Regions from separate parts of the Thiosocius teredinicola genome, predicted to be linked through region 1. Evidence: predicted binding sites of a transcription regulator. Region 1 holds the regulator's gene; each other region holds the start of a gene.
What was found. The regulator sigma-54, encoded in region 1, starts transcription at its own class of promoters, with help from an activator protein. The targets are predictions, from matches to a motif close to TGGCANGNTNCNTGCTT.
Positions count from the first base shown of each region.

Region 2: the regulator sigma-54 is predicted to act here: its motif matches at 5,762-5,778, upstream of B1781_RS14320 (PEP-CTERM sorting domain-containing protein).
Region 3: the regulator sigma-54 is predicted to act here: its motif matches at 4,990-5,006, upstream of nifV (homocitrate synthase).
Region 4: the regulator sigma-54 is predicted to act here: its motif matches at 2,420-2,436, upstream of B1781_RS03505 (PEP-CTERM sorting domain-containing protein).

Region 1 is NZ_CP019936.1:239,530-247,377, forward strand. Features, by position in the region: gene ptsP (phosphoenolpyruvate--protein phosphotransferase) at 1-873, opposite strand, end outside; gene B1781_RS01085 (HPr family phosphocarrier protein) at 870-1,139, opposite strand; gene B1781_RS01090 (PTS sugar transporter subunit IIA) at 1,139-1,561, opposite strand; gene rapZ (RNase adapter RapZ) at 1,558-2,445, opposite strand; gene hprK (HPr(Ser) kinase/phosphatase) at 2,541-3,485, opposite strand; gene ptsN (PTS IIA-like nitrogen regulatory protein PtsN) at 3,475-3,939, opposite strand; gene hpf (ribosome hibernation-promoting factor, HPF/YfiA family) at 3,957-4,286, opposite strand; gene B1781_RS01115 (RNA polymerase factor sigma-54) at 4,318-5,820, opposite strand; gene lptB (LPS export ABC transporter ATP-binding protein) at 5,972-6,697, opposite strand; gene lptA (lipopolysaccharide transport periplasmic protein LptA) at 6,724-7,212, opposite strand; gene lptC (LPS export ABC transporter periplasmic protein LptC) at 7,199-7,765, opposite strand; gene kdsC (3-deoxy-manno-octulosonate-8-phosphatase KdsC) at 7,769-7,848, opposite strand, start outside.
Region 2 is NZ_CP019936.1:3,001,341-3,009,188, reverse strand. Features, by position in the region: gene B1781_RS14345 (FMN-binding glutamate synthase family protein) at 1-1,078, opposite strand, end outside; gene B1781_RS14340 (GltB/FmdC/FwdC-like GXGXG domain-containing protein) at 1,102-1,785, opposite strand; gene B1781_RS14335 (class II glutamine amidotransferase) at 1,809-2,711, opposite strand; gene glnT (type III glutamate--ammonia ligase) at 2,751-4,082, opposite strand; gene B1781_RS14325 (helix-turn-helix domain-containing protein) at 4,360-4,956, shown strand; gene B1781_RS14320 (PEP-CTERM sorting domain-containing protein) at 5,796-6,644, shown strand; gene B1781_RS14315 (hypothetical protein) at 6,876-7,055, opposite strand; gene dinB (DNA polymerase IV) at 7,570-7,848, shown strand, end outside.
Region 3 is NZ_CP019936.1:1,522,681-1,530,528, reverse strand. Features, by position in the region: gene clpX (ATP-dependent Clp protease ATP-binding subunit ClpX) at 1-785, opposite strand, end outside; gene nifM (nitrogen fixation protein NifM) at 785-1,669, opposite strand; gene B1781_RS07520 (nitrogen fixation protein NifZ) at 1,663-2,139, opposite strand; gene nifW (nitrogenase-stabilizing/protective protein NifW) at 2,123-2,464, opposite strand; gene B1781_RS07510 (hypothetical protein) at 2,493-3,014, opposite strand; gene cysE (serine O-acetyltransferase) at 3,025-3,816, opposite strand; gene nifV (homocitrate synthase) at 3,807-4,949, opposite strand; gene nifS (cysteine desulfurase NifS) at 5,204-6,415, opposite strand; gene nifU (Fe-S cluster assembly protein NifU) at 6,419-7,297, opposite strand; gene B1781_RS07485 (HesB/IscA family protein) at 7,320-7,643, opposite strand; gene B1781_RS07480 (nitrogen fixation protein NifZ) at 7,840-7,848, shown strand, end outside.
Region 4 is NZ_CP019936.1:731,195-739,042, reverse strand. Features, by position in the region: gene prsT (XrtA/PEP-CTERM system TPR-repeat protein PrsT) at 1-2,245, shown strand, start outside; gene B1781_RS03505 (PEP-CTERM sorting domain-containing protein) at 2,492-3,397, shown strand; gene minE (cell division topological specificity factor MinE) at 3,486-3,734, opposite strand; gene minD (septum site-determining protein MinD) at 3,736-4,545, opposite strand; gene minC (septum site-determining protein MinC) at 4,603-5,319, opposite strand; gene B1781_RS03485 (hypothetical protein) at 5,462-6,004, opposite strand; gene B1781_RS03480 (hypothetical protein) at 6,060-6,641, opposite strand; gene B1781_RS03475 (putative bifunctional diguanylate cyclase/phosphodiesterase) at 6,931-7,848, opposite strand, start outside.

The sequences.
Region 1 (7,848 bases):
GTTGCTCTGTGCGGCGCCTACATCGTCGGCCAGTTCGATGTTCGCGAAAAGCTGCAATACAACGCCGTCATCGGTCACCGTCGCCTCGGTGCTGCGTCGACGCAACTCATCGATACGCGACAGATCGGCGAGACGTCGGTTTTCGAAATGCGCGAGCATATCGGCGTCGCACTCGGCCAGCACGATGCCGCTGTGCGCATCGAGCACCAGGCGTTCGCCATGCTGCAGACAGCTGGTGGCACCACGGGTGCCGACCACCGCCGGGATGCCGAGGCTGCGTGCCAGGATCGCGGTGTGCGAGGTCGGCCCGCCATAGTCGGTCACGAATCCGGCGATCCCCTGATTCTTCATCAGGATGACATCCGCCGGCGCCAGGTCTTCGGCGAGTACGATCTGATCTTTGAGGTCGTCGAACTGTTCGCCATGGTGTTCGAGCAGAATCGCCATGATCCGATTCACGACATGATCGAGATCGTCGCAGCGTGTGCGCAGATAGGTGTCCTCCATCTTCTCGAACACCCGCACCAGCGCATCACGATGTTGCTGCAATGCCCATTCTGCACTCAGGCCTTCATTGCGGATCAGCTGGATAGGCTGCGATGACAGCGCCTTGTCTTCGAGCATCAGCAGGTGGGTATCGATGAACTCGGCGATCTCCGACGGCGTCTCGCGCGGGATCTGCGCCTTGACGTCGCGCAGTTGCTGGCCGGCGACCTCGATAGCCTGTTCGAAGCGTCTTACCTCGGTGTCGACCCGCTCGGTCGCAACCCAGCTGGGCGTAATGCAGACAGGGCCGCGGCATAGCAGAAAGGCGTCGCCGACGGCGATGTTGGCGACCGCGCCGACCCCGATGCCGGCACAGGCAATCGTCATTCGGCCTCACCGAATTTGTTGTCTATCAGCTCGACCAAGGCCTGCATGGCTTCGTTTTCCCCCTCGCCGTTGACGTTGATCTGCAGCACCGTACCGCAACTTGCTGCCAGCATCATGACGCCCATGATGCTTTTGCCGTTCACTCGTTGGCCGTTCTTCTCGATCATGACCTCGGCGCCGAAACCGTTGGCGATGTTCACCAACTTGGCTGCCGCACGAGCGTGAAGGCCGAGTTTGTTGATGATGGTGATTTCGCGCGAAAGCATCAAAGCGATTCCTGTGACTTGTTATGCGTTTTTACCGGGCAGCTCATGATGCCGCGCGTTCCGCCCTCTGCCGCCTTGCTGGTCAGCGTGTCCAGATTGTCCATCGGATAGTTGAAAACCCGCACCAGCATCGGCAGGTTGAGGCCGGACAGCACGGCCGCGTCCGACTGGTCGCAAGCGATCCGCTGGGCAATGTTGTGCGGCGTCGCGCCGTAAATATCGGTCAGCACCAGCACCCCGGAGCCATGATTGAGCACCTTCAGCATCGCCTTGGCGCGTTCGCACATCGGTTCGAGCGCGGCGTCCGGCGGCACCTCGAGGCATTTGATCGGTACGGTCGTGCGGCCGATGATGCGCGTCGCGATGTGCAGGATCGCGGTGCCGACCCCGGGGTGCGTAATCAGCATGACCCCGACGCTCATGGCAGTTCCCGATGGCTTGTAACGACCTGGCGACCCTGAGAAGTGAGGAACTTGGCGATGTTCTCGATCAGGAAGACAGAGCGATGCTGTCCACCGGTGCAGCCGACCGCAACGGTCAGATAGCTGCGGCCTTCGCGTTCGAAACAGGGAATCCAGTGGGTCAGGAAGTCGCAGATGTGGCTGAGCATGCTCTTGACCTGCAGGTCGTCGCCGAGAAACGCAGCGACTTCGGCATCTTTGCCGGTGAGTGGCCGCAGGTCCGGATGCCAATGCGGGTTGGGCAGGCAGCGCGCGTCGAACACGAAATCGGCATTGCGCGGCACACCGTGTTTGAAGCCGAACGACTGCAGCATGATCGACATCTCGCCGCTTTCGCGTTCGGCAACGCGCGCACGAATCAATTCGCGCAGCTCGTGTAGCGTGGTGCGCGAGGTGTCGATCTTCAGGCGTGCCAGATCGAGCAACGGTTCGAGCAGCTCGCGTTCGAGCTTGATCGCCTGCTCGAGGGTGGTACCGTCGTCGGTCAACGGGTGTCGCCGGCGGGTTTCACTGAAGCGCTGAATCAGGATCGCATCTTCGGCATCGAGGAATACCACCTCGCAGTCGACGCCGTGATCGCGCAGGCGCTTGATCATGCCGGGCAGGCGGTCGAGCTCGGTGCCTGGATTGCGCGCGTCGATGCCGATGGCAAACGGGCTGCGCGCCTTGGTCGGGTTGACGGTGATGTCGCGCACCAAGGCGTCGAACAGGCTGACCGGCAGGTTGTCGATGCAGTAGTAACCGACGTCTTCCAGAACGTGCAAGGCGATACTCTTGCCGGAGCCGGAAAGGCCGGTTACCAGAATGACGCTGGGCGTATCGTTTTGCGCAGGATCGGTCGACATGGGCTGATTATATGTGCAGCGGTCGAGACAAACAGCGGCGCGTTGGTTTTCCCGCGCTTATTTCCCGGTTTGACCCGGTGACGCGCCGCGGCCGCTCACGATTGGTCGAGGATCGCCTGCTGCTGGCGTTCGATCAGCACCTCGGTGGCATCGTAGCCCTTCAAGCGCAGCAGGTGGTTGCGCACTGCCGATTCAACCAGCACGGCGAGGTTGCGGCCGGGGGCCACCGGCACGGTGACCTGGGGAATCTGCACGCCGAGTACATCGCGGATCGCATGCGCCCCCGATAAACGGTCCATGCCGGAGATCTGGTCCGCCGACATGCGCTTGAGGTGCACGATCAGGCGCAGATACTTGGTGCGCTTGATTGAGCTGTCGCCGAACATCTGGCGAATATTCAGGATGCCCAGGCCGCGTACCTCGAGAAACTCGCGCAGGATCGGCGGGCAGGTGCCGCTGACGATGTCCGGCGCGATCCGGGTGAACTCGGGTGCGTCGTCGGCCACCAGGCGGCTGCCGCGGGTGATCAGGTCGAGCGCCAGTTCGCTCTTGCCGACTGCGGGGTCGCCGGTCAGCAGCACGCCCATGCCGAGTACCTCGAGAAACACGCCATGCAGCGTGGTCTTCTCCGACAGGAACAGCGAAGCGTAATACTGCAGGTTGTCCAGGACCTGGCTGTCGCCGAGCGGCGAGCGCATCAGTGCCACACCCGCCTCGTCGGCCATGGCCGCCAGTTCCGGAAGACCTTCCACGCGGTCGACCAGCATGACCAGGGCCGGTCGCTCGGCGAACAACTGTTGCAGTGCCTGCTGCCGGTTCGGCGAATACAGGCTGTTGAGATAGCGTTCTTCAGCCGGTCCGATGACCTGGACGCGGTTGGGGTGGATGTAGTTCAGCGGGCCGGCGATGATGCCGGTGCCGGCGTCGCTGCTCGACGACAGAATGGTGCTGTCGGCGCCGGAGTGGCCGGCCAGCCATTCGAGTTGCAATCGTTCCTGGAGTGCTTCGTAAAGGTCGCGGACGCGAATGCTATGCGGCATGGGAGCTGGAGTGGCCGGTCAGGATAGCGATCGCTTCCTTCGCCTCTGCCTCGCGCAGTCTCGCGCGTAGCTCTTCTTCGTTGAACATCGCCGCCAGGCGGGCGAGCAGCTGAAGGTGTTCTTCGTTGGCGTCTTCCGGTACCAGCAGGGCGAACACCAGGTCGACCGGCTGGCCGTCCAGCGCATCGAATTCGATAGGGGTTTCCAGGCGCAGGAATGCGCCGCGCGTGTCGCTGATGCCGGGCATGCGGGCGTGCGGCAAGGCCACACCTCCCGCAAGCCCGGTGCTGCCCAGGCGCTCACGTTCGAGCAGGCGTTCGAAAATCTGCTCCGCCGTCGGCTCGTCGGTATCCCGTGCGAGCAGGCGTGCCGCCTGCTCGAGGATGCGTTTTTTGCTCGATGCCGGGTCAGCGATGCTGACGCTGCCCGACGTGAGGATGCCTTTAGGTAGCATGGTGAGACCGGATCAGTTCATCCCGCCGCTTCGACGGACGCATCTTTGTGTCCGTTGCCACGGTGGCTCTTGATCTTTTCTTTGTGGCGGATGACCTGACGATCCAGTTTGTCGACAAGCGAGTCGATGGCAGCGTACATGTCTTCGTGAGTGGAATCCGCAAAGACGTCGGCACCGGCGATATGCACGGTGGCTTCGGCCTTCTTGGTGAGTTTTTCAACACTCAGGATGACGTGTACGTTGGTGACGTGGTCGAAGTGACGCTCGAGTCGGGCGATCTTCTCGTCAACGTAGGCACGCATCGAGTCGGTGATGTCGACATGGTGACCGGTCAGGTTGACTTGCATCGATTTTCTCCTTGCATTTCAGCGCTTTCGATCAAGCTAAGCGCTTGCGTTCGTTCGACGGCGGGATCGCCATCGATTCACGATACTTGGCAACAGTGCGGCGGGCGACGTTGATCCCCTGATCAGCGAGGATGGCCGCGATCTTGTTGTCGGAAAGGGGTTTGTTGGGTTTCTCCGCACCGATCAGCTTTTTGATCAGCGCGCGAATGGCCGTGGCCGAGGCCTCGCCACCGCTGGCGGTGCTCACGTGGCTGGAGAAGAAGTATTTGAACTCGAAGGTGCCCCGTGGGGTGTGCATGTATTTCTGGGTGGTTACCCGTGAAATGGTTGATTCATGCATCTCCAACGCCTCGGCGATATCCCGCAACACGAGCGGTTTCATGGCCTCTTCTCCATATTCGAAGAAATTGCGTTGAAAGTCGACTATCCGTGTCGCAACTCGCAGCAGCGTATCGTTGCGGCTCTGCAGGCTCTTGATGAACCAGCGGGCCTCCTGCAGGTGGTTTTTCAGCGTGACGTTGTCGGCGCTGTTGTCCGCCCGCCTGATCATGTTCGCATACTCGGCGTTGACGCGTAACCGGGGGGCTGCATCCGGGTTGAGTTCGACCCGCCACTGGTTGTTACGTTTGTACACGAACACATCGGGCTCGACGTAGGTCGGCGGCTGGCTGGCAACGCTGGTACCCGGGCGCGGGTTGAGCGAGCGGATCAGGTGGATGACCGACATCAGGTCGTCGCTCTCCAGCTTGAGCTTGCGCTTCATCTGCGCCTCGTCCTGCGCCGCGAGCAGGTCGAAGTGCTCGCCGATCAGGAACAGCGCGCGCTCGCGCCACTCGAAGTCTTCGGGCAGCTGGCGCAGTTGAATGAACAGGCATTCACGCAGGTCGCGTGCCGCAATGCCAGGCGGATCAAAGGCCTGCACGCGGTGCAGCACGGCCTCGACCTCTTCGGTCTCGATATCCGGATCATCCATGCTGGTGACGATGTCTTCGATCGGCGTGGTCAGGTAGCCGTCTTCGGAGATGCCGTCGATGATCGCCTCGGCAATCGCCAGGTCGGTCGGGCTGAACGGCGTCAGCTGCATCTGCCAGATCAGGTGGTCCTGCAGAGATTCGCCGCTGCTTTGTTGATTCAGGAAGTCCTGGCTTTCGTCGCTGCTGGCGGCGCTGCCGGGAGAGGCGGGTGTGACGCTGTCGTAGATGTCATCCCACACGGTATCGACCGGCAGTTCATCCGGCATGGCCTCGGATTCGATCTTGACCTCGCTTTCGTTGTTCGGGTCGTTGCGCGAATCGTCGTTGTTGTTCTGGGTGCTTGCATTCTCACCGTCGTTCTCGCTCTTTTTGCGCTCGCTGTCGGCTTCGTCGCGACGCGTACCTTCCTCTTCGGTTTCGAGCATCAGGTTGGAGTCGAGGGCTTCCTGGATCTCCTGTTTGAGATCGAGCGTCGACAGCTGCAGCAGCTTGATTGCCTGCTGCAGTTGCGGCGTCATCGTCAGGTGTTGACCCAGTCGAAGCTGGATGGTGGGCTTCATTCGGCTACTATCTGGTATGAAATTTGATCGGACTCCCAATGCCATTCTAGCGCAACTGCGCGCGAGTCGAACCCGCTGTGCAGACCGGCGTTCCCGACTTTGGCGAGGCGCAGTATTTGGCGATGTTGCTGCGCAGCAATCATACGCCTAATCACAGCCGGAAGTTCTCGCCGAGATAGACTGCGCGGACTTGCGGGTTCTCGAGAATCTCCTTCGGCGCACCGAGTGCGAGCACGCTGCCTTCACTGATGATGTAGGCGCGCTGACAGATCCCAAGGGTCTCGCGGACATTGTGATCGGTGATCAGTACACCGATCCCGCGTTCGGCCAGTTGACCGACAATGCGCTGGATATCCATGACTGATATGGGGTCAATGCCGGCGAATGGCTCGTCGAGCAGGATGAAGCGCGGCTGTACCGCCAGAGCCCGGGCGATCTCCAGGCGCCGGCGTTCACCGCCCGACAGGCTGATCGCCATGTTGTCGCGCAGGTGACTGATACCGAACTCGCGCAGCAGGTCGTCGCACATCTGCTCGCGCTGGCCGCGATCGAGGTCGTCGCGCGTCTCGAGGATCGCGATGATGTTCTGCGCCACCGTGAGTCGGCGGAAGATCGACGGTTCCTGCGCCAGGTAACCCAGGCCGAGACGGGCACGCGCATGCATCGGTTTGTCGGTGAGGTCGTGCTCGCCGAGCGTAACCCGCCCCTGGTCGGCGGGAATCAGCCCGGCCATCATGTAGAAGGTTGTCGTCTTGCCCGCTCCGTTGGGGCCGAGCAGACCCACAACCTCGCCTTCGTTAAGGTACAGCGACACGCCGTTGACGACCGAGCGCCCACGGTAGCGTTTCACCAGATCTTCGGCGGCGAGTCGGGTCATGGCGTTGTATGGATCGCGTGTACTGCTTATTGATTCGGCGGATCGATGGTGATCTGAACGCGCTGCTTGCCTTTCGCGGCGGCGCCGGCCTTGACCACCGAACGTACCCGGTCGTACACGATGCGGTCACTGCGCATGCTGTCTTTGCCCTGCACCAGCACGGCATCGCCGATCAACACGAGGTTTTCGCTGTTCACCTCGTATTCGGCGCGGCGCGCCTGTCCTTTCACCGGTCCTTTATTGGACTGCTGCGAGAACTTGACGGGGCGTCCCTCGGCGACGATTTTCGACGGCTTTTTGCCGCGGTGCTGCACGGTCACGACATCGGCCTGCAGATGAATGCTGCCTTGGCGCAGGTCGACGTCGCCGCGGTAGATACTGACGCCTTTCGACTGGTCGACATCGACGCTGTCGGCCGCCAGCTGGATAGGCTGTTGCTTGTCTGATTCGAGTGCCGTGGCCGTTGCGGTCAGCACGACGAGCAACAGCGCCAGCAGAGAATTAACGCGGTACATAGTAGCCTTTTACCTGCGAGAGAAATTTCAGTTTCGATGGCGAACGCAGCCACGCCTGCAGGCCGACGGATTCAACCCAGTCGCCATCGCTGTCCACCCTAACGTGTTCGTCGGTTTCCGCATAGTCTTGTTCGGGCTGTACGCGAACCTCGCTCGTCACCAGGTGCACCGGCGCGTTCTGCGCATCGCCCTCTCGATCGATGATCACCTCGCCGGACAACAACAGCAGGCTGCCGTCGGCCGACAGCCAGGCCGTCTCCGAGTCGATCTGCCAGGGGGGCGCATTGTCCTGAAACACGGTCAGCTTGGGGTCGGCCAGCTCGGTGGTGTCGTCGTCGGTGAAATGCTTCACCTTGGTCGCGATCAGGCGGTGTGCCGGTTTGCCGGCCTCGGTCATGCGCAGCACGTTCAACCCGGTGATGTGGTAATCGATCTCGCGCGGCCCGCTGGGTTTGGCGGGCGTTGGCGCGATCGGCCCGGTTTCCACCATCCACCAACTGAACAGCGCAGCGGCCAGCAACAGCAGGGCAAAGACCGGGCGGAACTGGCGCATCACTCAATCGACGTAGTGCTGCAACGAGGATTCGAGCGTGCCCTGGGCGTCCATCAGCAGTTCGCAGACCTCGCGCGCCGCAC
Region 2 (7,848 bases), 2.0 Mb from region 1:
TGCCTTCGTGATAGTCGTCGTAAAAGCCGGCGGCTGAGCCGATCTTCTTGAACTCCTCGTCGTACATCGGGTGGTTACAGCCGAGCGCGATCAACGCCGCGGTACCGATGGCCACGGCATCGGCACCCAGCGCCATGCACTTGGCGACATCCGCACCGTTACGGATACCGCCGGACACGATCAGTTGCACCTCGCGATGCATGTCCATCTCCTGCAGCGCCTGCACGGCCTGAGGAATGGCGGCCAGGGTAGGGATGCCGACGTGCTCGATGAACACATCCTGCGTCGCCGCCGTGCCGCCCTGCATGCCATCGACCACGATCACGTCCGCACCGGCCTTGACCGCGAGCTTGACGTCGTAATAGGTGCGGGTCGCACCGACCTTGATATAGATCGGCACCTGCCAGTCGGTGATCTCGCGCAGTTCCTGAATCTTGATCGTCAGGTCGTCTGGGCCGGTCCAGTCGGGATGACGGCAGGCCGAGCGCTGGTCGACGCCCATCGGCAGGGTGCGCATCTTGGCGACGCGATCGGTGATCTTCTGCCCCAGCAACATGCCGCCGCCACCCGGCTTTGCTCCCTGGCCGAGCACGACCTCGATCGCGTCGGCCTTGCGCAGGTCGTCCGGGTTCATGCCGTAACGCGACGGCAGATACTGGTACACCAGTTTCTTCGACTGGCCGCGTTCTTCCGGCGTCATACCGCCGTCACCGGTGGTGGTCGAGGTGCCCATGATTGATGCACCACGGCCAAGGGCTTCTTTGGCATTCGCCGACAGGGCGCCGAAGCTCATACCGGCGATCGTGACCGGGATGTCCAGCTCGAGCGGCTTTTTGGCGTAGCGCGTACCCAGCGTCACCGAGGTGTTGCAGCGCTCGCGATAGCCCTCGAGCGGATAGCGCGACATGCTCGCGCCGAGGAACAGCAGGTCGTCGAAATGTGGCAGCTTGCGCTTGGCGCCGAAGCCGCGGATGTCGTAGATGCCGGTCTCTGCCGCGCGCCGGATCTCGTGCATGGTCAGGCGGTCGAAGGTCGCCGATTCGCGCAGGCCGTCTTTTACCTTGATATCGTCACTCATTGTTTCGTCCTCTGCTGTGGCGATCAGTACGCGGAAGCGTTGTCGACCTTAAAGTTGTAGAGCTGGCGCGCCGAGCCGTAGCGCTTGAACTTGGACGGGTCTTCGTCGACACCGGCGCGGTTCAACAAGGCGGTCAGTTCTTCGATGTGTTCATCGCGCATTTCCTTTTCGATGCAGTCAGCGCCGAGCGATTTGACGTCGCCCTTCACGTAGATGTGCACCTCGTACAAGGAGTCGCCGAGCGCATCGCCGGCATCACCGCACACGACCAGCGAGCCGGCCTGGCCCATGAAACAGCTCATGTGGCCGACATTGCCTTTTACGACGATGTCGATACCTTTCATCGAGATACCGCAACGCGCACCGGCATTGCCTTCGATCACCAGCAGGCCGCCATGCGCGGTCGCGCCGGCAGCCTGGGAGGCATCGCCTTTGACGCGCACGGTACCCGACATCATGTTCTCGGCCACACCCTGGCCGGCATTGCCGAACACGGTGATGTGCGCGTGCTTGTTCATGCCCGCGCAGAAGTAGCCGGCGTGCCCCTTGATGTCGACGGAGAGGCTCTGGTCGATACCGCAGGCGATGTTGTGCGCGCCTTTCGGTTCGAGCACTTCCCACTCGCGCTCGGTGCATTCGGCGGCCTGGTCGTGCAGCAACTGGTTGAGCTCACGTACGCTCTGTTCTTGTAGGTTGATCGTTTTCATCGTTGTATTCCTGTCTCCGCCGCTTACTGTTCCCGTTCCCACACGTAGAGGGTGGCCGGTTCCGGTTCCCAGACCTTGGCGTTCTCGATGCCGGGCAGGGTGGTCAGCGCCTGGTATTCCGAGGCCATGGCGACATAGTCGTCGGTCTCGGCGAGCACGGCCGGCTTGCAGGCGATCGGGTCGCGCAGTACGGCGAAGCCGTTACGGGTGCCGATGGCGAAGGTGTAAAAGCCGTCGAGTTCCTTGAGTGCATGCTCGAGGGCTTCGGCCAGGGTATCGCCCTGCTGCAGACGCCAGGTCAGATAGCCGGCGGCGACCTCCGAGTCGTTCTCGGTTTCGAACACCACACCTTGGCGCTTCAAACGGTCGCGCAGGCGGTTGTGGTTCGACAGCGAGCCGTTGTGCACCAGGCACAAGTCTTGTCCGGTCGAGAACGGGTGGCTGCCCGCCATCGTCACGGCCGATTCGGTCGCCATACGCGTGTGGCCGATGATGTGGCTGCCTTTCATCGCCGGCAGGTTGAAGGTCTCGGCTATCTGTTCCGGCAGACCGACCTCTTTGAGGATCTCGATTGATTGACCGGCGCTGAGGATCTGCACATCGGGCGCATGGGTCGCGATGTAGTCACCGGCCGCAGCGGCATCGCTGCCGATCTTAAACACAGCGACCTTGCTGTTGCTGAACCAGTTGACGCTGGTCGACAAAGCCTTTTCCAGGCCGCCGGCGAGGGCGCTCCAATCGTAGTTTGTGTCGGGGTGACGCAGCGTCAGCTTGATCTGATCGTCGCCAACCTCATCACCGTAGATGGCGAAGCCTGCGCTGTCGGGGCCGCGATCGGTCATTGCGATCAGCATCGGGGTGAAGAGCTTGCCCAATTCGCTCTCCAATGCCTTGTTCTTCAAATAGAGGCCAACTATTCCGCACATAAAATCCTCGTCATTGCTTCCGTTAGTGCCAACTGCCGATCAGAAAAACTCGCCGTAGCGTTGCAGTTCCCAATCCGAGACATGGCGGCTGTAATCGATCCACTCGGCACGCTTTACCTTGAGGAACTCGTCAACGATCTCGGCGCCCATCTGCTCGCGCAGCACGCTGTCGGCGGCCAGCGCATCGAGTGCTTCGTTGAGGTTCTGCGGCAGGATGTCGATGCCTTTCGCGTTGCGATCTGCCGCGCTGAGCGAGTACAGGTTGATATTCTGCGGTTCACCCGGATCGAGTTCGCGTTCGATGCCATCGAGGCCGGCAGCGATCAATGCGGCGTGCACCAGGTAGGGGTTGCAACCGGAATCGGGCAGGCGGAATTCGAGGCGGCCGTAAGGCACGCGCACCATTGCCGAGCGGTTGTTGTCGCCGTAGGCGATATAGGCCGGTGCCCAGGTCGAGCCGGAGGCCGAACCACCGACGACCAGGCGCTTGTACGAGTTCACCGTTGAAGCAGCGAAGGCGCACAGGGCTTTGGCGTGATGCAACAGGCCGGCGGCGAAGTGATAGGCGATCTTTGACAGCCCCATGCCGTACTTGTCGCTGTCGTCGTTGAACAGATTCTTGCCGCTCTCGTCGGCAATCGACAAGTGGAAATGCATGCCGTTGCCGGTACGGTTGGATGCCGGCTTGGGCATGAACGAACACACCATGCCGAGTTCGTTGGCGATCTCGCCAGCCGCCATGCGCACGAAGGTGAAGCGGTCGGCCGATTCGAGCGCATCGCCATAGGTGTAGTTGATCTCGAACTGGCCGTTGGCGTCTTCGTGGTCGATCTGATAGACGTCGAAGCCGACGGTCTGCAAGCTGTCGACCAGCTTCTCGAGAAAGGCGCGTGCACGCGACAAACCTTTATAGTCGTAGCACGGCTTGTCGAGCTGGTCGGAATCGTCGACCGGTGCAAGCGAGCCGTCGGCCGCGCGTTTGAACAGTGAGAATTCGGGTTCGAGGCCGGTGTTGAGTGTCCAGCCCTTGTCACTCAACCGTTGGATCTGACGCTTGAGAACCACGCGGCTGTCGTAGGGATAGGGCTCGCCGTTGACGTAGCCGTCACAGGCGATGCGCGCATAACCGGGTTGCCAGGGTACGACCGACAGGGTGTCGAGATCGCCGCGCGCCATGAAGTCGGGACCGTGCGGTTCCATGCCCAGACCCCACACAGCAAAACCGGCGAAACCGGCACCACTTTCGACGACGTCCATCAGACAATGCGCCGGCACCGATTTGGTCTTTGCCACACCGTGGATGTCGACGAACTGGGCGAGAATGAACTTGATGTCGTTCTCGCGAATGAATTGATCGATATCTAAGGACATCTGCGTACTCCGTTTAATAATCAGCCACGACGCGGTGAGGTCGGGGAGCTGCGGTTTCTCACTGGTAAACAAAATCTCTTGCAGTGAAAAAGCAGATGTTGTGCCAAGAAATTCCTCGTAAGAAAAAAATATTCCTAATTCGATAAGTCTTTGATTTATTTGTGCTAGTAAACTTATTTTCTTTGTGAGAATATTAGGCCGCAGTGATTCTTTGCTACCCGAACGACCGAAAGTGGCACAGCAACAGTGCGTTACGCACCGAAACGGAGCGATTTGAATGGCAGATCCGCAGGACAAACGGTTCGATCTCGATCAGTACATCGGCATGAAAGTGAAGCGTGCCCGCCTCGATGAAGGCCTGAAACTGGTCGATGTAGCGCGTATCTCGGGTATCAGTCAGGGCATGGTGAGCAAGATCGAGAATGCCCAGGTTTCGACCAGCCTGGAAACTTTGAGCCGCCTGTGCGACGCGATCGGGCTACCGATCTCGAAGCTGTTTGCCGACTTCGATCGCCCCGATGGCGGTGCGCAGTTCACCAAGGCCGGGCAGGGATTGGAGGTGGTTCGCCGCGGCACCGAGAAGGGTCATACCTACCATCTGTTGAACTACAAGCGCGGCGGTACCACCACGTTCGAGCCGTTCATGGTGACGATGGACGACCTCTCCGAGGTGTTTCCGACCTTCTCTCACCCGGGCGAAGAGTTCATCTACGTGGTGTCGGGCTCTATCGTTTATCGCCACGGCAACCACCTTTATGAGATGGAGGCGGGCGACAGCCTGACCTTCGACGCGGAGATTCCGCATGGGCCCGAGCGCTTGCTCGAGGTGCCGATCCAGCTGTTGTCGGTCATCAACTACGCCAAGCAGCAGTAGTGTGATCGACATGCGGCGATGGACTCTGAAATCGCCGTGAGCATTCGGTGTCGACGGCAGCCAAGGCCAATAGCGCGCTGATCGACCGCGGTTTTGTCTTGTTGGGGTCCAGCAATGCCTGAACGATCGGTTTGTTCGATATGAACGCGATCCCGTAGACGTTATCGAGGCGTTCTAAGATGAAGACGCATGTTGCGCGTTGCGCAAGGTGCGCTGTGCTGTAAGGATGGAGTGAACTGCCTGTTCGGTATCCGGAAACGGTCAATGAAAGCACTGCAATCCTGTTGGTCGCGTTCGCTGCCCCTTTCTGCAGTCGTGGCGCAGCACATCAAACAGGGCCACGATCATCGACTCCCGTCATTTAGCTCGTAGACGTAGGGTGAGGCATGCGACAGAGCCTATCCCAGGCGACAAGATGGGAAAGCACAAAGAACGCCGAGATGGTGCTTCCAGTCACCAGGGCAAGCCTTCCGTGGAATTGAGGCCGAATCTGTCGTTTCGTCAGTACTCGAAAAAAGGTCCCCAATCGGAGACTTCTTTTTTAGTCTTCATAGGGTTTGAGGTAGTCGACTTCCTCGTAGCCGAGCGCTGCGGAAAAGGAACTTCCTTCTTCCAAAAATTACTACACGTCTGCAGGAAGGCGAATTAACGGCCTAAAGACATGTCGGCAAATTTTACAGTTCCTTGCATCCTCATTCGAGAACGCGTGAGAGCCGGCGAAACCAAATGGATTTCGTGACGTTGCCACCGTGTAAATATCAGAATTATAAAGTTATTTTAAGTCTTCTGCCGAAAGACTGGCAAACGGTATAGTAATTGCTTATAAGCGATTGGCGCACGTGATTACCCTCTTATGGGGTGCAGATTCGCCGAGAAATTTATTTGGTTGTAAAGCACTGGAAGGGCTCAACCAGTCAGAACTCTATGATAAGAAGAGGACAAATGTGATGAAAGGATATTCCAAGCTCGTTACGGCGGCAGCCTTTTTTGCGCTTGCAACGTCGGCTAACGCGACCATCTTGACTGTATTCGATGGGATTGCTGGGGGTACGGCTTCGTTCGATTCGGCGGTTACTTCTGCTGGCGGCACCGTCGTAACTGACGTTTGGTCGTCCAGCTTCTCCGGTTCTACCTCTGTTGACTTTGGTGACTACGTTGTTACCCGAAACAACGGTGGCGCCGTCAATTCGACGACCTATGGCGACATGTCCGGTAGCGTTATTAATATCAGCCCGGATGGCGCGTTCGGCGCACCAAATGGTACTGCTGCATCGGGCATCACCTTCACGTTTGACTCGCCGATCAACTCGTTCGGTTTTGAGGTTGGTGACTGGGCAACCTGCTGCTTCAACCCGGTAACCGAACTGTTTATCTCGTTTGATGGCGGCGCACCAATTATGGTGGCATCTGCAACCATGGAAGCCGATGGTCTGTTCCCGTCGCAAGACGACCCAAGCAGCGATGTCTTCGAGATCTTCGTAGCCGCATTCGACGATACCGGTGACTTCACCGAGATTCAGTTCTGGGGCAACGGCTCGGGTGAGTTTCTGTATGCAGGGGGCCAGGTGAAATACGCCCTGCTCGACCAAGGAAGTCTCCCGGGTGGCAACGATGTTCCGGTACCTGCACCCCTGGCACTGATGGCTCTTGGCTTGCTCGGTGTTGCTGTACGTGCTCGCCGCGCGTAAGGGATCTCAACAATCCTGCAAAAAAAACGGCCTTAGGGCCGTTTTTTTGTGTCGATCGAAGAGAGGCTGATTGAGCAACAGCAACAAGGGGTGAGTTATCGCTTGCTGGCGGTGAAGAAGCGCTCGGCAGGTAGACACCATACGTGCAAACACTTTGCGTGCGCAATATCGGCGCGATTAACGTGGCGGTGCGAATCTGTGCGACGTTGTTCTAGAACGTTGCCTTTTCCATCATCTTGGCCAGGCAACAGGGGGGTAGCGCTGGCCCTTGGTCAGCATGAGGCTGACGATATCGGAGAAGATGGTGCTAGCCACGTAGCCGACACCGGCGCAGAAGTAAGCCGTCATGAACATGCGCAAGAACAGCTTGCTGGGTGCTCGGCCTTCCAGCGTCTTCCCGTCGATGGTCATGTGGTTGCCCTTTTCGGTCGCGATAACCAGAACCTGGCTGAAACCCAGCGCGCGTGGAGCCTCGCAAACAAATGCGATATCAGCCGTCTGCAGCGCGCTGCCGCCGCTAGGGTTCGGCGGGGAACCAATCTGCCTTTTGGACGAAGGTCAAGAGACGATGATTTCTCCGGCTTTCATCGGGCCAACCACTTGTCATCGTGCGACGGTATGATGCGCCAGCTGCCGAACTAGCGCAGCCGCTGCGCCACCGAAGTCATTGGCCGTTCAGTTGGATTGGCAGAATAGGATCTGGATTCTAGATCAACGGTAGCGAGCTGGAGGCGGCGGCCCATTCGCAACTGTGATTACAACCGAAAATGCGGCGCGTGCATCTCTATATAACGATCGGCGATTGTCAGCACGGCCAAAGCGCCGCAGGCCATCGCCCTGCATGGCCGGCGTTTCGTTGCCGGTTTCGTCGATCTGGACTTGTGGGGCTGCATGAACCGGGAATAAGCAATACAGTGCAGCGTCAGTGCACCCCAATGAGCCAGTGCCCGCGGTCGTGAACACCACGCGGCGCATTGCACATCTCGATATGGATGCATTCTTCGCATCGGTCGAGTTGTTGCGTTATCCGGAACTGCGCGGACAGCCGGTCGTGGTCGGTGGTCGCAGCGCCCCGGCACCCGAGGTTGATCAGCAGGGCAATCGCATTTACGCGCGGCTGCGCGATTACCGCGGCCGCGGTGTTGTGACCACCTCGACCTATGAGGCGCGGGCTTTTGGTGTGTTCTCTGCCATGCCGATGATG
Region 3 (7,848 bases), 1.3 Mb from region 1:
CCCAGGCGTTTTTCGAGTACCTGTTCAATCCCGGCAAAGGCACCGCCGGCAATGAACAGGATATTGCGGGTATCGATCACCTGGTGTTCGGACTGGTTACGCCGCCCCTTGACCGAGACATCGACCCGGGTACCTTCGACCAGCTTCAGCAAGGCCTGCTGAACACCCTCGCCCGACACATCGCGCGTGCCGTGCGAACCCTCGCCACGGCGAGCCAGTTTATCGATCTCATCGATATAGACGATGCCCCACTCGGCCAGATCGCGGTCACCGTCGGCCATATCCAACAGGCGTGCCAGCACAGTATCGACGTCGTCACCCACGTAGCCGGCCTGGGTCAGCGTCGTCGCATCGGCGACCACGCAGGGCACACCGACGATACGTGCCAGTGTGCTCACCAGCAGGGTCTTGCCGGTGCCCGAGCCACCGAGCAACAACACGTTCGACTTCTCGACCTCGACCGTGTCGTTGTCGCCGAGCGCCTGCGTCAGCTCGCCGCTTTCGGCCTTGAGGCGTTTGTAGTGGTTGTAGACCGCAACGGCCAAGGTTTCCTTGGCAGCCTCCTGACCGATCACGTAGCGATCGAGGTGCTGCTTGATCTCTTCCGGGATGGGCGGCTTCTCCAACGGCTTCTGCAGGTTGCGTTTGCGCCCCCAGTTGCCGACCACCTTGGACGCGAGCTGCACACAGCTCTCGCAGATATGGCCGTCGATACCGGCGATCAACGGAACGTCCGGCGCCTGGGGCACCCCGCAGAAAGAACAGGTGGATGCGTCGCTTCCCATCATGATACCTCTCGAGAGTCTGCGGCCCGACGAAGCTCGCCCAGCCATGCCTTCTGGCAGTTGCGACGCTTGCGGTTGGCCAAGACATCGACAATGCCGTCCCATGCTTTCGATAAAGGAATGTCCCGCTGAGGCTGGATCTTTTCGCACATGATGATGTGCAGACCGACCTCGGTCTCTACCACGTCGCTGACCCCGCCCTCGGGCAGGCTGAACAAGGCGGCATCGAGTTCGGGGTACAGTTGTCCTCTCGCCATCACACCGAGCTTGCCGCCTTCGAGCGCGGTCGGACATTCCGAATGCCGACGCGCGAGACTGACGAACCGATTGGGGCGTTTCTTCAACTTGGCCGCGAGTTCCGCCATGCGTGACCTCGCCGCTTCGGGTGTGTTCTCGATGTAGTCCGAATTGATCGTGACCAGGATATGCCTGGCCGTGCGCTTCTCCGGCTGGCGGAAACGCTCGCGGTGCATCTCGTAGAAAAGACGCACGTCGATATCATTGACCCTGGCGTGGCGCGCACCGACGCGCTGCATCACGCTGTCGAACATCAGCTCGCGGCGCAGCGATTCGCGCAGAGTGGTTTCATCCAATCCGTTGCGATGCAGATCGTCGCTCAACTCTTCTGCATCGGCGTAGCGTGCCGCGACTTCTTCGACCGCCCGTTCGACGTCGCCTTCGGGCACGATGACATCGGTCGCTTCGTCGGATGCGAGCACCAGCGATTCGATCTCGAACGATTTGTTGGCCACTGCTCGAACCTTGGCCATTTCCGAGGGTTTCAGGTCGGACAGGTTGCGCTGGAAAGTCTGCAGCGCGGCGCGCAACATGTGGTAGGTATGACTGGCGTTGTCGCTGCTATCTTGTCGTACTGCACTCAGCATTCATCAGTCTCCTGATCGAGGCCTTCAGAAACCTGATCCAGGCCTTCGAGAATCTTTTCGGGTACCTGAAGCGTGCGCCCGGGAAAACGCACGTGGTAGGTCACGTTGTCTTCCGCTTCGCGGAACGCCTTCAACACCTCTCCCTCGTCACCGGGTTTGGCGATCACTTCGCCGTTCACGGCGAGTTGTATCCGCGGGGTAACCTTGTCGCGGAACTCGAACAGGCTCGGCACCCAGGGCTCGTCTGCCCCCTGCAACTCCTGTTCGCGGCAGCCGACAAGGATGTTTTCGTCCAGGAAATGGATGGAATAGATCAGCTGGTCCTGCAGAAACGTGCCGACGTCGCGCACGAAACCGACAGCCCCCCGCCGGATCAACACACCACCGGTCGGCGTACCGGGGAAGGTCCCGTCATTGCGCACGGTGCGCATGACGCGGACCTCGTCACCGTACTCAAACTGAGGGCGCACCTTTCACCTGCGTGGTCAAGTCACCGAGCGGCACGAAGGCCTGCTGCGGTTCGTTTAGATGAAACACGCGGAACACTTTCTCGGTCTGCGCATCGGAGACAACAAAGTCTTCGTAGGCACGTACCAGTTGCTCACGGTAGACGGCGCGCTGCGCATCTTCGTCTTCGGGCAGATCGATGGCAGCGAGGTAGTCATGGTAGCGCTGCAGGATATGCAGGCGGTTGACGTGTACCACTTTGGCTTCGTACGGAATCTCGAAGTAGTCGAGAAAATCTTCGGCGCTGCTCAGTTCATCGAGATCCAGGTCCAATTCGCTTTCGGACATAACGTTCTCCACATCAACGTAATGAGTTTCAGCCGACCGCAGTGGTGCCGGCTTGTTCGGCCAATGCGTCATTGGCAAGATCGATCAGGGCTTTCACGCCGATCCGGTCGGCCTCGTCGAGACGGGCAATTGCCTGCAGGCGTTCGAGAGCGCCCTGCGGATCGCCCATGCGCAACTTCAGGTAGGCCGACCCTTTCAGGGCGTACAGGTAGAAACGGAACTGCGTCATCGACTGTTGCACGGCGTTCGCAAGATCGTTTTCATCGATCGTGCGCCAGTCGGGCTCGATGCCGAGACGGTTTGCCACCACGTTCATCGCCCGGTCTGCCACGCTCAGCGCATCTTCGTAGCGCAGTTGGTAGTAGTAGTAGCGGTACAGGGCCACCAGCACCGTCAGGCCTTCGGGAGCCTTCGAAAACGCGCGCAGCAAGGCCTGTTCTGCCGCCGGCGTGCCGTAGGCCTCGGCTGCGGTGTTCAACAATTGCTCGACCTCGGGGTTGGCAGCCTCGTCGAAATACAGGTCTTCGGCGGTAAAATCCAGTAGGTCCATTGCTCGTCTCTCAGGCGCGTTGTGCGGCCGGTTGGTATGGCTTGGCATCCGTCTCGCACACGTCATGCGCATCGCAGGTAGCGCACTCCTGCTCGGTACCGGACGCCACGGCGACCCGCTCTTCGAGCACCTGTATGCGATCGAGCAAGCAGCCAATCGCGGTAGCCACCGGGTCTGGGATCAGGTGGTGGTTCAGATCGATGCCGTTGGGATTCAGGCCGACCACGGAGTCACCGCCCTGCACCACCTTGGCCGGTATGCCGACGGCAGTCTGCCCTTCAGCCACGTCGCGTATGACAACCGAGTTCGCGCCGACTTTGACCTTCTCACCCAAAGTCAGCGGACCGAGGATCTTGGCGCCCGCGCCAATCACGCAACCGCTGCCGATCGTCGGATGGCGCTTACCCTTCTTCCACGAGGTACCGCCCAGGGTCACGCCGTGATACAGGGTCACGTCGTCGCCGATCTCGGCGGTTTCACCGATCACGACACCGGCGCCGTGGTCGATGAAGAAACGTTGCCCTATGGTCGCGCCGGGATGGATATCGACGGTCGTCCATACGCGTGCGATGTAAGACACCAGGCGGCCGAGATAGCGCCAGTTGCGACGCCACAGCCGGTTGGCCACGCGATAGCACAGCACGGCATGCACACCGGGATAGGTCGTGACGACCTCCCAACTCGAACGCGCGGCCGGGTCACGGTCGAAGACGCACTTGATGTCTGATTTCCATGACTGCCAGACAGAGAGCTTGTTTTGCTTGCCTTTGGGTGCCATTTCGCCCGACGCAGCTACGACCATGACGCGACCTCCTGGGGTTGCAGCAGTTCGTTGAGAAAGCCTCTGAGTTCCTGTTCGCCCGGCGCGCGCTTGTTGTCGTTCACGTAGGCACGCACACGCTGCAGAATATGTTCCGACTGGTATTGATCGACGTCGATCTGCATGGCCGCGTAGGCCTTGCTGATCGCACTTCGACCCGAGTGTTTGCCGAGTACCAGGCTGTGCTCACGACCGAGTTCCGCCGGATCGACGCCCTGGTAGTTCATGCGATCTTTCAGCAGGCCGTCGACGTGAATGCCCGACTCGTGCGTGAACACACCAGGCCCGACCAGGCTCTTCTGCCAGTCGACAACACGCCCCGAGGCATTCGATACCAGTTCGGAAACGCGATCGTAGCGGTTCATCGCCACGCCGCAGTCGAGTTGGTGAAGATGACGCAATCCCATAACGACTTCTTCGAGCGCGGCATTGCCGGCACGTTCGCCGAGGCCGTGCACCGTCGTGTTCACATGGGTGGCGCCACCGAGCACGGCGGCCAGCGTATTGGCCGTCGCCAGGCCGAGATCGTCGTGCGCATGCATCTCGATCTGCAGATCGGTGATCGCGCGCAACGCCGCGATGCGATCACGCACCGAGAACGGGTCGAGCACTCCCAGGGTATCGGCGAAGCGGATGCGCGATGCGCCCGCTTCTTGTGCTGCATCGGCGATCTGCATCATGAAGTGCACATCGGCGCGCGACGCGTCCTCCATGCCAACGCAGACGTTGAGACCGAGCTCGAGCGCCTCGGGAACACGGTTGCGGATGGTGTCGAGTACCCAATCGCGATCGCGACCGAGTTTGCGCGTGATCTGTTGGTCGGATGCGGGAATCGAAAGATCGACCCACTGCACGCCGAGGTCACGACAGGCAGCGATGTCGGTCGGGTGCATGCGGCACCACACCATCAGGTCAGCCGATAGGTCCCTTGCGGCGACTGCTCGAATTGCGTCGCGCTCCATCTCGCCCATTGCGGGGATGCCGACTTCCAGTTCCGTTACGCCGACATCGGCAAGCGCTTCAGCGATGGCGATCTTCTCTTCACAGGTGAAGACCACGCCAGCAGACTGTTCACCGTCACGAAGCGTTGTATCGTTGATCACCGGGGGCCGCATAGCTTTCCCTCACACCGTCCGCTTGTTCATGGATGGTATTGAGCAACCTGCATGCCAAGTCGCAATTCGTTTTTATTTCAATCACTTGTCGGATTGAATGTCGCAAATCATGCAGCAACTGCGACAGACAACGAGGGCGGCTTTGTAGGAGGTTCGACAATCGTATCCGCGGCGATCGAATCATCCTCGCAGAACGACAAAAGCCGCCATGGAAACGGCGGCTTTTGCGGCTTGCACAGCCAGGCGTTCGCAGATCAGGCGTAGGTCGGTGCGAATGCCTTTTCGGGCTCTTCCACCGGACCGTCTTCGCCCCAGTACGGCGAAAGCTTGCGCAGCTGGGCAACGATCGGTGGAACCGCCTCTATCACCTTTTCGACGTCTTCCATCTTGTTGTAACGCGACAACGAGAAACGGATGCTGCCATGTGCTGCGGTGTAGGGAATGTCCATCGCACGCATGACGTGTGACGGTTCGAGTGAACCCGAGGTACAGGCCGAACCGCTCGATGCGGCAATGCCCATCTTGTTCAACAGCAACAGGATGGCCTCGCCTTCGATGTACTCGAACGCGATGTTGCAGGTGTTCGGCAGACGGTTGCGCGGATCACCGGTGACGAAGGCATGCGGAACGCTTTCGAGAATGCCTTGCTCGAGGCGATCACGCATCGCCTGCACAAAGGTGTGCTCGTACTCCATCGACTCCATCGCCATCTCGGCGGCCTTACCGAGGCCGATGATCGAGGTCACGTTCTCGGTACCGGCGCGCCGGCCGCGCTCCTGGTGACCGCCACGTAGCAAAGGACGGAAACGTACGCCGCGACGCAGGTACAGCACACCGACGCCTTTCGGTGCGTGCAGCTTGTGACCCGATAGCGACAGCATGTCGATGCTCGACTCTTTCAGGTTGAGCGGCACCTTGCCGACGGCCTGCACGGCATCGGTATGGAACATCACACCGGCCTCATGTGCCCACACGGCCATCTCCTCGACCGGGAACAGGGTACCCGTCTCGTTGTTGGCCCACATAACCGAAACGACCGCGACCTTGTCCGACAGCAGGCTTTTGTATTCCTGCATGTCGAGGCGACCACGCTTGTCGACCTTCAGGTAATGCACCTTGTAGCCGTCTTTCTCAAGGTTCTCGCACAGTGTCAGCACCGCCGGGTGCTCGACCACCGTGGTGATGATCTCTTTGCGATCCGGCTGGGCGCGCAACGCCGACAGGATCGCGGTTGAGTCCGACTCGGTGCCACACGAGGTGAAGATGATCTCCGAATCGTGCTCGGCACCCAGCAGCGTCTGAATCTGCTTGCGCGCGGTTTTCAGGGCCCTGCCGACCTTGTCGCCGAACTGGTGCAGCGACGAAGGGTTACCGAACTGCTCGGTGAAGTACGGCAGCATTTCCTCCACGACCTCGGGGGCGACCATGGTCGTGGCGTTGTTGTCGAGATAGATACCTTCAATCATGGATCAACCCTCCGCTACAGCCTGTCTCTGGTCTGCCGGCAGCACTTGAACGAACTCGCCCAAGCCTTCGACCAGCGCCTGCTGTACGCCGCCCAGCGTGGTTGCAGCCATCTGGCAACCCGAGCATGCGCCTTTCATGTTGACGTAGATGAGCTTGCCGTCGACGTCGACCAGTTCGATGTCACCGTTGTCGCGCTGCAGGTTCGGGCGAATCGTCTCGATGATCTCTTCGATCTTCTTGATGCGCTGCAGGGTGTTGAGCTTCTTCGGTTTCTCTTCGATCGACACCGCGGTCGGATCAAAGGCCTCGCCCTTCTCGCTCAGCACCTTGACCAGGATCTCTTCAATGCCTTCGTGACATGCCGCACAACCGCCACCGGCCTTGGTGTAGTTGGTGACGTCTTCAACCGTGCGCAGATCGTTGGCGCGAATCGTGTCTTCGATCATGACCGCATCGATGGCGAAGCACTTGCAGATCAACGCTCCTTCTTCGTGATCGTCGACCCACTCTTCGCCGCGGTAGTTGGCGACAGCGGCCTGCAGGGCTTCACGGCCCATGACCGAGCAGTGCATCTTCTCCGGCGGCAGACCATCGAGGTAGTCGGCGATATCCTGGTTGGAGACCTTGAGCGCGTCATCCAGGGTCATACCCTTGATGATCTCGGTCAGTGCCGAAGACGACGCGATGGCCGATCCGCAACCGAACGTCTGAAAGCCCGCTTCCTGGATGATCTCCGTCTCCGGATCGACGCGCAGCGTCAAGCGCAGTGCATCGCCGCAGCTCAGCGAACCGACGTCGCCGATACCGTTGGCATCTTCTACGGCCCCGGCATTGCGCGGCGTGAAGAAGTGCTCTTTAACCTTTTCCGAGTAATCCCACATATCGGCCCCCTAAATCAGTAAATCAGGCTGAGAATGAATTGCCGCAACCGCAGCTGTTGGTGGCGTTCGGGTTCTCGAACTTGAATCCGCTGCCATTGATGCCGTCGACGAAATCAACGGTGACATCGCGAAGAAGAGGCGCGCTGAGCGACTCGATAAAGACTTTGACCTCGCCGCATTCCACTTCGACATCTTCGGGATTGCGTTCTTCAACGAGGTCCATCGCGTACTGCATACCTGAGCAACCGCCGCCGGTCACGGCAATGCGAAGCCCCAACACTGGCGTTTCCGCCCCTTTGATGAATCGGCTGATCGCGGTCTGCGCGCTTTCGGTCAAAGTCAACATGGTGTTCATCTCCTGCTGGCAAGTGTCTTGCACATTTCCTGGCATCAGCACTGCAAGCGATGTGCCACACGGTAAACATCGCGCTAACACGCTGATTTTTGGAAAAGAGACGGTGAGTCGAGGCAAGCTGTGTAGGCTTTTCTACATCCCTAAACTCACTGCGCGTGGGAAACATCACAATGCTTTTGGAGACAACATGACGCTC
Region 4 (7,848 bases), 490 kb from region 1:
TATTCTGTCGGTCGCACCGGACAATGCGGAAGCATGGTTCGTCAAAGGCTCCGCTACACACGCGCTGGGCCAGTTCGATGAAGCGAGCAAGGCCTACAACCGCGCCCACTCGCTCGACCCGAATCACCAACAGGCCGCGCTCGGCGAAGCAACGGCAATCCTCGAATCGGGCGACGCGGCGCGCGCAGTGGCGTTGCTGGAACCGCTTGAACGGAAGTTTCCGGCCGTCGCCACGATTCCGTATCTGCGCTCGGAGGCACTCAAGGCGCTCAACCGGACAGCAGACGCCGACGCCGCGCGCGCCAAGGCATCCAGCCTGATCAGCGCCTACTCGTCGGCGGATGTGTCGAATCGAGGCGCAGACCTGTTGCTGTACGGCACCATCGCGTTCGAGGGTGGGCAGCTCGAAACCGCGTACCAATTCTTGTCGGCCTATGTCGACGGGCACTCCGGCGACGCCCAAGGTCGCAAATTGCTCGGGCGCATCCTGCTGGCGATGGGCAAACCCAACGATGCACAACGCGTCTTGCTGCGCCTTTCCGCCAACAATCAGGCCGACGCCGAGGCGTTGGCATTGCTGGGCGATGCGCATATGCAATCGGGCGATGAAGTCGCCGCCGAGCGCTATTACCGCGACGCCCTGGAAAACTACAACGGCGGACCGGCACTGGTGCGACGCCTGGGCATGACGCAGTTCTACAGCGGACAGCGTGATCAAGCTCTGCAGACGCTCGAATCGTTGGTCGAACAGACCAGCGGCGCGGCCAAAGCGGATTCATCGCTGTTGCTCGGCATGCTGTACTACAGCGAGAACCGCTTCAATGAAGCCGGCGGTGTCGCCGACCGGCTGGTGAAGGAATCGCCCGACAACCTGACGGCGCGCAACCTGCAAGCGCTGGTTGCGGTCGCTCGCGGCGACAGCGCGCAAGGCCGCTCGATCCTCGAGAGCATTCTGGCGAAAGACCCGACGTTTCGCCCGGCACGCTACAACCTGATCAAGCTCGATGTCGCCGAGGGGCGCACGCAACAGGCCGGTGCGGCGTTCGCCGAGCTGCTCGCTACCGACCCCAACGACACGCGCGCGCTGCTCGAGGCTGCGCGCTTCGCACTCAAGCAGAACAACGCCAGGCTGGCGATCCAACACCTGGAAAAGCTGCACGAACTCGAACCCAACAACGTCCTCGGCAACATCGAGTTGATCAATACCTACCTCGCCGTAGGCGACACCGCATCGGCCGCGACCAAGGCAGCGGCACTCAATCGCGCCGTGCCCAACGATTACCTGGTCACCGAGACCCTTGCCCGGGTCCAGCTCGCCGAAGACGACAAGACCGGGGCGACGATCACCCTGGGCGACGTCGCCCGTTTCGCAGGCGAAGACGTCGAGCGCCTGATGCATACCGCGCGCCTGTTCATCGTGGCCGACGATGCCGATGCCGCTGCCTGGGTACTGTCGAAAGTCTTGGCGGTCGACCCCGATGCACACTTCGCACGCAACGAGCTGGCCACCGTGTATTTCCGCCAGAGAAAACTGGCCGACGCGGAAGCTGAAGCACAGGCCGTGCTGCAGCGCGACGCGAAGAACGCCCATGCCATGGCGCTGCTCGGCGACATTCGTCTGGCGCAGCAGAAGCCGGCGGAAGCCGTTGGCTACTATAAGAAAGCGCGTGAGATTCAGGACTCGCCGCAATTGGTCATCAGCCAGCATCGCGGCTTGATCCGCTCCGGCAAAGAATCGGACGCCCTCAAGGTGCTGAGCGATTGGAACGCACAGCATCCCGGCGTAGCCGCAGTGGTTCGCGTGCTCGCGCGGCACCAGATGTTGCGAGGAGACCAGAAGGCAGCTCTTGCGCTGCACGAGGAACTCGTCGATTTGACTCCGGATGACCCGATCGCCTGGAGCAGCCTGGCGGACGCCTTGTCGACCTACGACACCGAACGGGCCTTGAAAGCAGCCACCAAGGCCTATGAACTGGCGCCCGACAACCCGGCCGTGCTCGACACACTGGGCTGGACCCTGACCCAACTGGGCGAACTCGAACGTGGCCTTGCCCACCTGCGGGACGCGTTGGCACGCAATGGCCGCTCCCCCACCATTCGCTACCACCTCGCCGTGGCGTTGCAGGAATACGGCAACGCGTCGGCTGCCAGGCGCGAATACGAGAACGCCTTGCGGATGTCGGATGATTTTCCCGAGCGCGCCGAGGCAGAGGCACGACTGAACGCACTGCAAGCGACGAAGTGACCGGCACGGCGCAGTGCTGTCGAGTTTCTTTACATCTGGGAAATTCCTGCTTGGTCCACCACGCGGCCCACGGGCTAACGAATTTTCTTCCCAATTGGGCTGCTGCGGTAAATCGTTGTTTTTGCGATATAGTTCGCAACTAATGATTTAAAGGCGTAAAGATAACAACGATCTAGGCATATTTTCTGCTAGCGAAATAACAAAGAACCCAAACAACTCACTGTTTCAACGATCACAGGCCGGGAAATGAATATTCTAAAATTCGCAGCGCTCGCCATTCTGGCCGGCGCTTCCAGCACTGCTTTGGCCACGTTCTCCCACAAAGGTGGTGGTAACCACTGTGGCGGAGGCAACAACGGCGGTGGCGACCCCACCCCCGAATGCGTCGTGACCTGGGATTTCACCAGCGGCAGCAACGTCAATGGCGATCCCCTGACCTATACCGGCACCTCGACCGCCGGTGGTTCTTATAGCTTGGTGTTGCAGGGCTTCACTGTCGGCCGCCACAAGGACAACAACGGCAACACGCTCGGTTACAGCGGCCAAATCGGTGACGGTGCGACCTCGTACACGACCGATGGAACCGTCCCTCGCTACGGCATCGGCGTTCACTCGCCGGGCGAAAGCACCCACTGGGGCAGCAAGATCGACAACATCAAGAACAGCGGGCAGTCGCAGTACCTGCGTGACGCCGTACTGTTCGACTTCGAATCGTGCGTGGTATCGGTTGAAGAGATCAGCCTGCTAAAGGCCTACAATGGCGCCGACACCGATTTCGAGCTGTGGGCCTACAGCGGCGCCGAACTTGAGATCAACAACCTCGCCGGTCCTGGCCAGATTCCGGACTACGACACCTGGGCGGGTAATGGCGACTGGACCCTGATCACCCAGAACTATGGCGACTCCAGCGACCGCACGGTGTCGATCAACAGCCCGGTAGCATCGCGTTACTTCGTTTTGATCGCCGGCGCGAATAAGAAACACAACAACGACGCCTTCCGCATCAGCGGCCTGACGGTCAGCTGCGACCCGGCACACTGTGAGCCGAGCGAAGGCGGTGGCGATCCGGGTGTACCGGTTCCCGGCACCCTGGCACTGCTCGGCATCGGCGCACTTGCGACCCGCCGTCGCTGGGGCCGCAAAGCGAGCTGACGCAAGTCGCTCAGCGCAAAAAAAGCCCGGCTTGGCCGGGCTTTTTTGTGTCTGAAAAAACGACGCGAAAGGCGCGCCGAAAACGCCTTCAGTCAGGCAACACGATGTTCAGTTCGAGTATCTCGTGACCCTGATCGTGTTCCACATTGACCGAGACGGCATCGTTGTCGACCGCAACATACTTGCGGATCACCTTGAGCAAATCTTTCTGCAACTGGGGCAGATACGACGGGCCGCCACCGCGGCGGTCGTGCGCGACCAGGATCTGCAGCCGCTCTTTGGCGATCGCCGCCGAACCGCTGGCCTTCCGCTGTCGAAAGAAATCGAGTAACGCCATATCAGCCCCCGAACAAGCGGCCCAGAAGGCCTTTTTTCTCGACATTCAGGAAACGGTGCGGCAGGTCGTCACCCAGGTACCGTGACACCATATCGCCATAAGCCTGGCCCGCACTGCTCTCACGATCCATGATCACAGGGACGCCCGCGTTGGATGCGTTCAGCACCGACATCGATTCCGGGATCACACCGATCAGGTCGAGCGACAGGATCTCCTGGACATCTTCCAGCGACAGCATTTCACCGCGCTGAACGCGCTCCGGCGAATAGCGGGTAACCAGCAGGAACTCGCGTATCCCCTCGAGATTCTGCTCGGCGCGCCGCGACTTGCTCGACAGGATGCCGATCATGCGGTCCGAGTCGCGCACCGACGACACTTCCGGGTTGGTGACCACGATCGCGTCATCGGCGTAGTACATCGCCAGCGTCGCGCCCTTCTCGATTCCGGCCGGCGAATCGCACACGATGTAATCGAACTCGCGGCTCAAGTCCTCGAGCACTTTCCCCACGCCCTCTATCGACAACGCCTCTTTGTCGCGCGTCTGCGATGCGGGCAGGATGAACAGGTTGGGATTGCGCTTGTCTTTGATCAGCGCCTGCCCGACGTTGGCGTCGCCCTGAATCACATTAACGAAGTCGTAAACCACGCGGCGCTCGCAACCCATGATCAGATCCAGGTTGCGCAGACCTACGTCGAAATCGATGACCACGGTCTTGAAACCGCGCTCGGCCAGACCCATTGCGAATGCCGCACTGGTCGTGGTCTTGCCCACTCCTCCCTTACCGGAGGTTACGACGATGATTCGAGGCAACTGATCGCTCCTATGGACGCCTGGTCCACGCTAGATGGTGTGAGGACGGGCCACGCTTCACAGCAGCTCGAATTTCAGCGCATCTTCCACAAGGGAAATCTGCACGGCCCGTCCTAGATAACGATTCTCAAGGTTCTCGCTGACCCGATAACGACCGGCGATCGAAACCAGATCGGCACCGAGGCTGCGACAGAATATGCGCGCTTCGGTATTGCCGGACACGCCCGCCAACGCCCTGCCGCGCAGCGGCCCATAGGCATGGATATGGCCCTCCGCCATCACCTCCGCCCCCGAACTGACGCCGGCCAGCAGCACCAGGTCGCCATTGTCGGCGAAGATTCGCTGGCCCGAGCGCACCGGCTTGTCGACGATCAAGGTCGGCACGGCCGGCTTTGCGGCGCTACGCACCGGCTGCGGGCGATTGACTGTCGCTTTGCGACCCGCCGGGATGATAGCCATTTCCAACGCAACGGCCTGTTCACGCTGTTCCGGCGACGCACCGCGGATACCCACCGGGATCATGCCGTGTCCACGCAACATACCGACGATCATCGGGAAATCGGTGAGCAGGTCGGTGTCCGGCAGGGCAGAGATGTCGATTGCGACCGGCGCCTGCTCAAAAAACGACGGCAAGCGGGCGACTTGCCGGGCGAGAAACGCGTCGAGCGCGTTCACGTCAAGATCACGCAATACCAGGGTCGGCAGCGTGTATTGGCCCGCTTTCATATCGAAAGCAGCGGGCGCTTGATCGGTACGTGGAGACACCTCGGACATGCCTGGTCACTACTCTCCGGCAATCGGCTTGTTTGTTGATTTCGGGCTCAGAGTCTATCCGAAATCGCCCTGCCAGGTAGCGTTTGCTTCACAAATTATCCCGCTCGAATCGGGCCATCCGGTGCATCGCCGGATTTCGGCGTCAATTCGGCAGAATCGGATTGATCGCACCCATCGGGCCGGAGATCTGATGGACATTCTGGCGCATCACGGCCATGCCCCCGGTGATGTGATTCATCTGCTCGCCGATGCCTGCCATTGCCGAGGTCACGTGCAGCATATCGGCGTCGATGGCCGCCATTTCGGCATCCATCGCCTGCATACTCTCACGCAGGCGCGGCATGATAGAGGTGATCTGCGCCATGTTCGTCGTGATCGGCGACATATGCTGAATGTGATCGTCGAAGCGATTCACACGGTCGGCGATCAGTTCCATGTCCTTGTCGACGCGCGACAGGTTTTTGTACATCGAATCCATGTTGCTGACGATGCCGTTCATGTCCTGATACAGCACCGTTACGTAGTACACGTTGACGAAGGCCAACACGGCCAGCAGGATCGAAATGACGAGGATCACCTTGTCGGTGATCTTGAAGTGACGATGACGCTCGTCAAGATGCAACTGCGTCTCGCGCCCAAGACGGGCCATGACCTGAACGATCGGCGCACGTGGATCGACACTCATTCTCGCATCCTCGCTGTAAGGTGTTTGCGCCGTCCTTCTGGTCGGCGCACGGCTGTCATGGGAACGGGAACATCTTGTTCAGTGTTCGGGCCGGTTTCGCCATGCGGTGCATCTCGGCACTCATAACCTGCACTTCGTGATTCATCGCATTCATCGTGAAGGCGATGTTCTCGACGTTGAGCCGGGTGCCGCCCATCGCCTGGGCGATGGTCAATACGCTGTCCTCAATATTGCCGGTACTGACCGCAATCGCCTTGAATTCGACTTCGAGCACTGCGGTGTTTTCCTGTATCTCTTTCAGGTTGGCGACCTGCTGCTCCATCGAGATCAAGTCCTTGGTAATGTCGTCCATACGGTCGGATACCGCAGTGAAATGGTTATTCATTTCTCCGACGACGTCTGAGATACGCGTGATCTGCGAGCTCAACGTAAGCAGCAGGATCAGGATGGAAAATGCAATAAGAAACAGAATGATCAGGCCGGCCCGGATGCTGTAGTTGAGCCGGTCGCCGAGTTTGTTCTTGACGTCGATCTGGCTCAGAACGATACCTTCGAAGGAACTCAGCGCCCTCAGGTACTGCTGCTGCAGAATGACGTCGTCGTTGCTTGTTCTCGGCTCTTTCTGGTCGTCGGCCATCGATCAATCGTATCCCACAAACTGAAACGTCGAAACCGGCAGGCCGGCGGCTCGTTGTTACATGGTGTGAGGTTCAAATCCGTCCGCTCAACCAACCAACAGATCCTCGGCTCCGTCAACTGCTTGGCAACCGGGCTACGCCTTGCCGATATGACACGCTGCCATCCGATGTAAAGACATCGGACAGATGTGATTTATGGATTCTGGCACATTCGCCGTGGGCCTGTCCCAACATTGTTTAAGTAAACCGGCAGTGCGCGTCCGCGATTCGCGCCGTACGCGATCAGCGTCATAGCTGCGGCAGACACCAGGCCTCGCGGATGAGGCGCCCGATCTGGGTGGGCGGTACCGGCTCGGAAAACCAGTACCCTTGCGCCTCCGGGCAATCGAGCGACAGCAGGGTATCGAGCTGATCCTGTGATTCGACGCCTTCGGCGACCACATTCATGTTCAACATGCGACCGAGCCCGACGATCGTCTTCACCACCGATACGCTGTGCGTTTCGCTGTGTATCGTCTGCACGAACGACCTATCGATCTTCAACGAATCATAGGTACAACGCTGCAGATACGACAGCGATGAATAGCCGGTACCGAAATCATCCATGTGCAGTTTGATGCCGTGTTCGCGCAGCGAGCGCAGTGCCACCTTGATCGCATCACCATGATCCATGCAATCGCGCTCGGTGATCTCCAGCGAGAGGTCTTTGGGCCGGATACCCGACTGCCGCACGATGTCTTTAACCCGCTGTACGGACTGAACCTCGCGGAACATATTGGCCGATACGTTCACACTGACCCCCAGCGTCTCACCATCGGGAAATAGGTTGCGCCAGGAATGCGCCTGACGGCAGGCCTCCTCAAGCACCCACCAGCTCAGCGCCGACAGCATGCCGCTGTCTTCGACAACGGCGAGAAAACTCGACGGTGAGAGCACACCCTTGGTGGGGTGCCGCCAGCGCAGCAGGGCTTCGAACGCCACGATTCGGCGCTCGGCAAGGGTAACGATCGGCTGGTAGAAAACGGCGAATTCACCCTGCGCCAAGGCCCGCCGCAGATCGGTCTCGAGATTGAGGCGGGATACGGCAGCCTGGTGCATGGTCTGGTCGAAGATCACGGTGCCTTCGGTGTCGGAGCGTTTTGCCCGGTACATCGCGAGATCGGCGTCGCGCAGCAGTTCTTCCGGCGAATTGTATTGTTCGGTTAT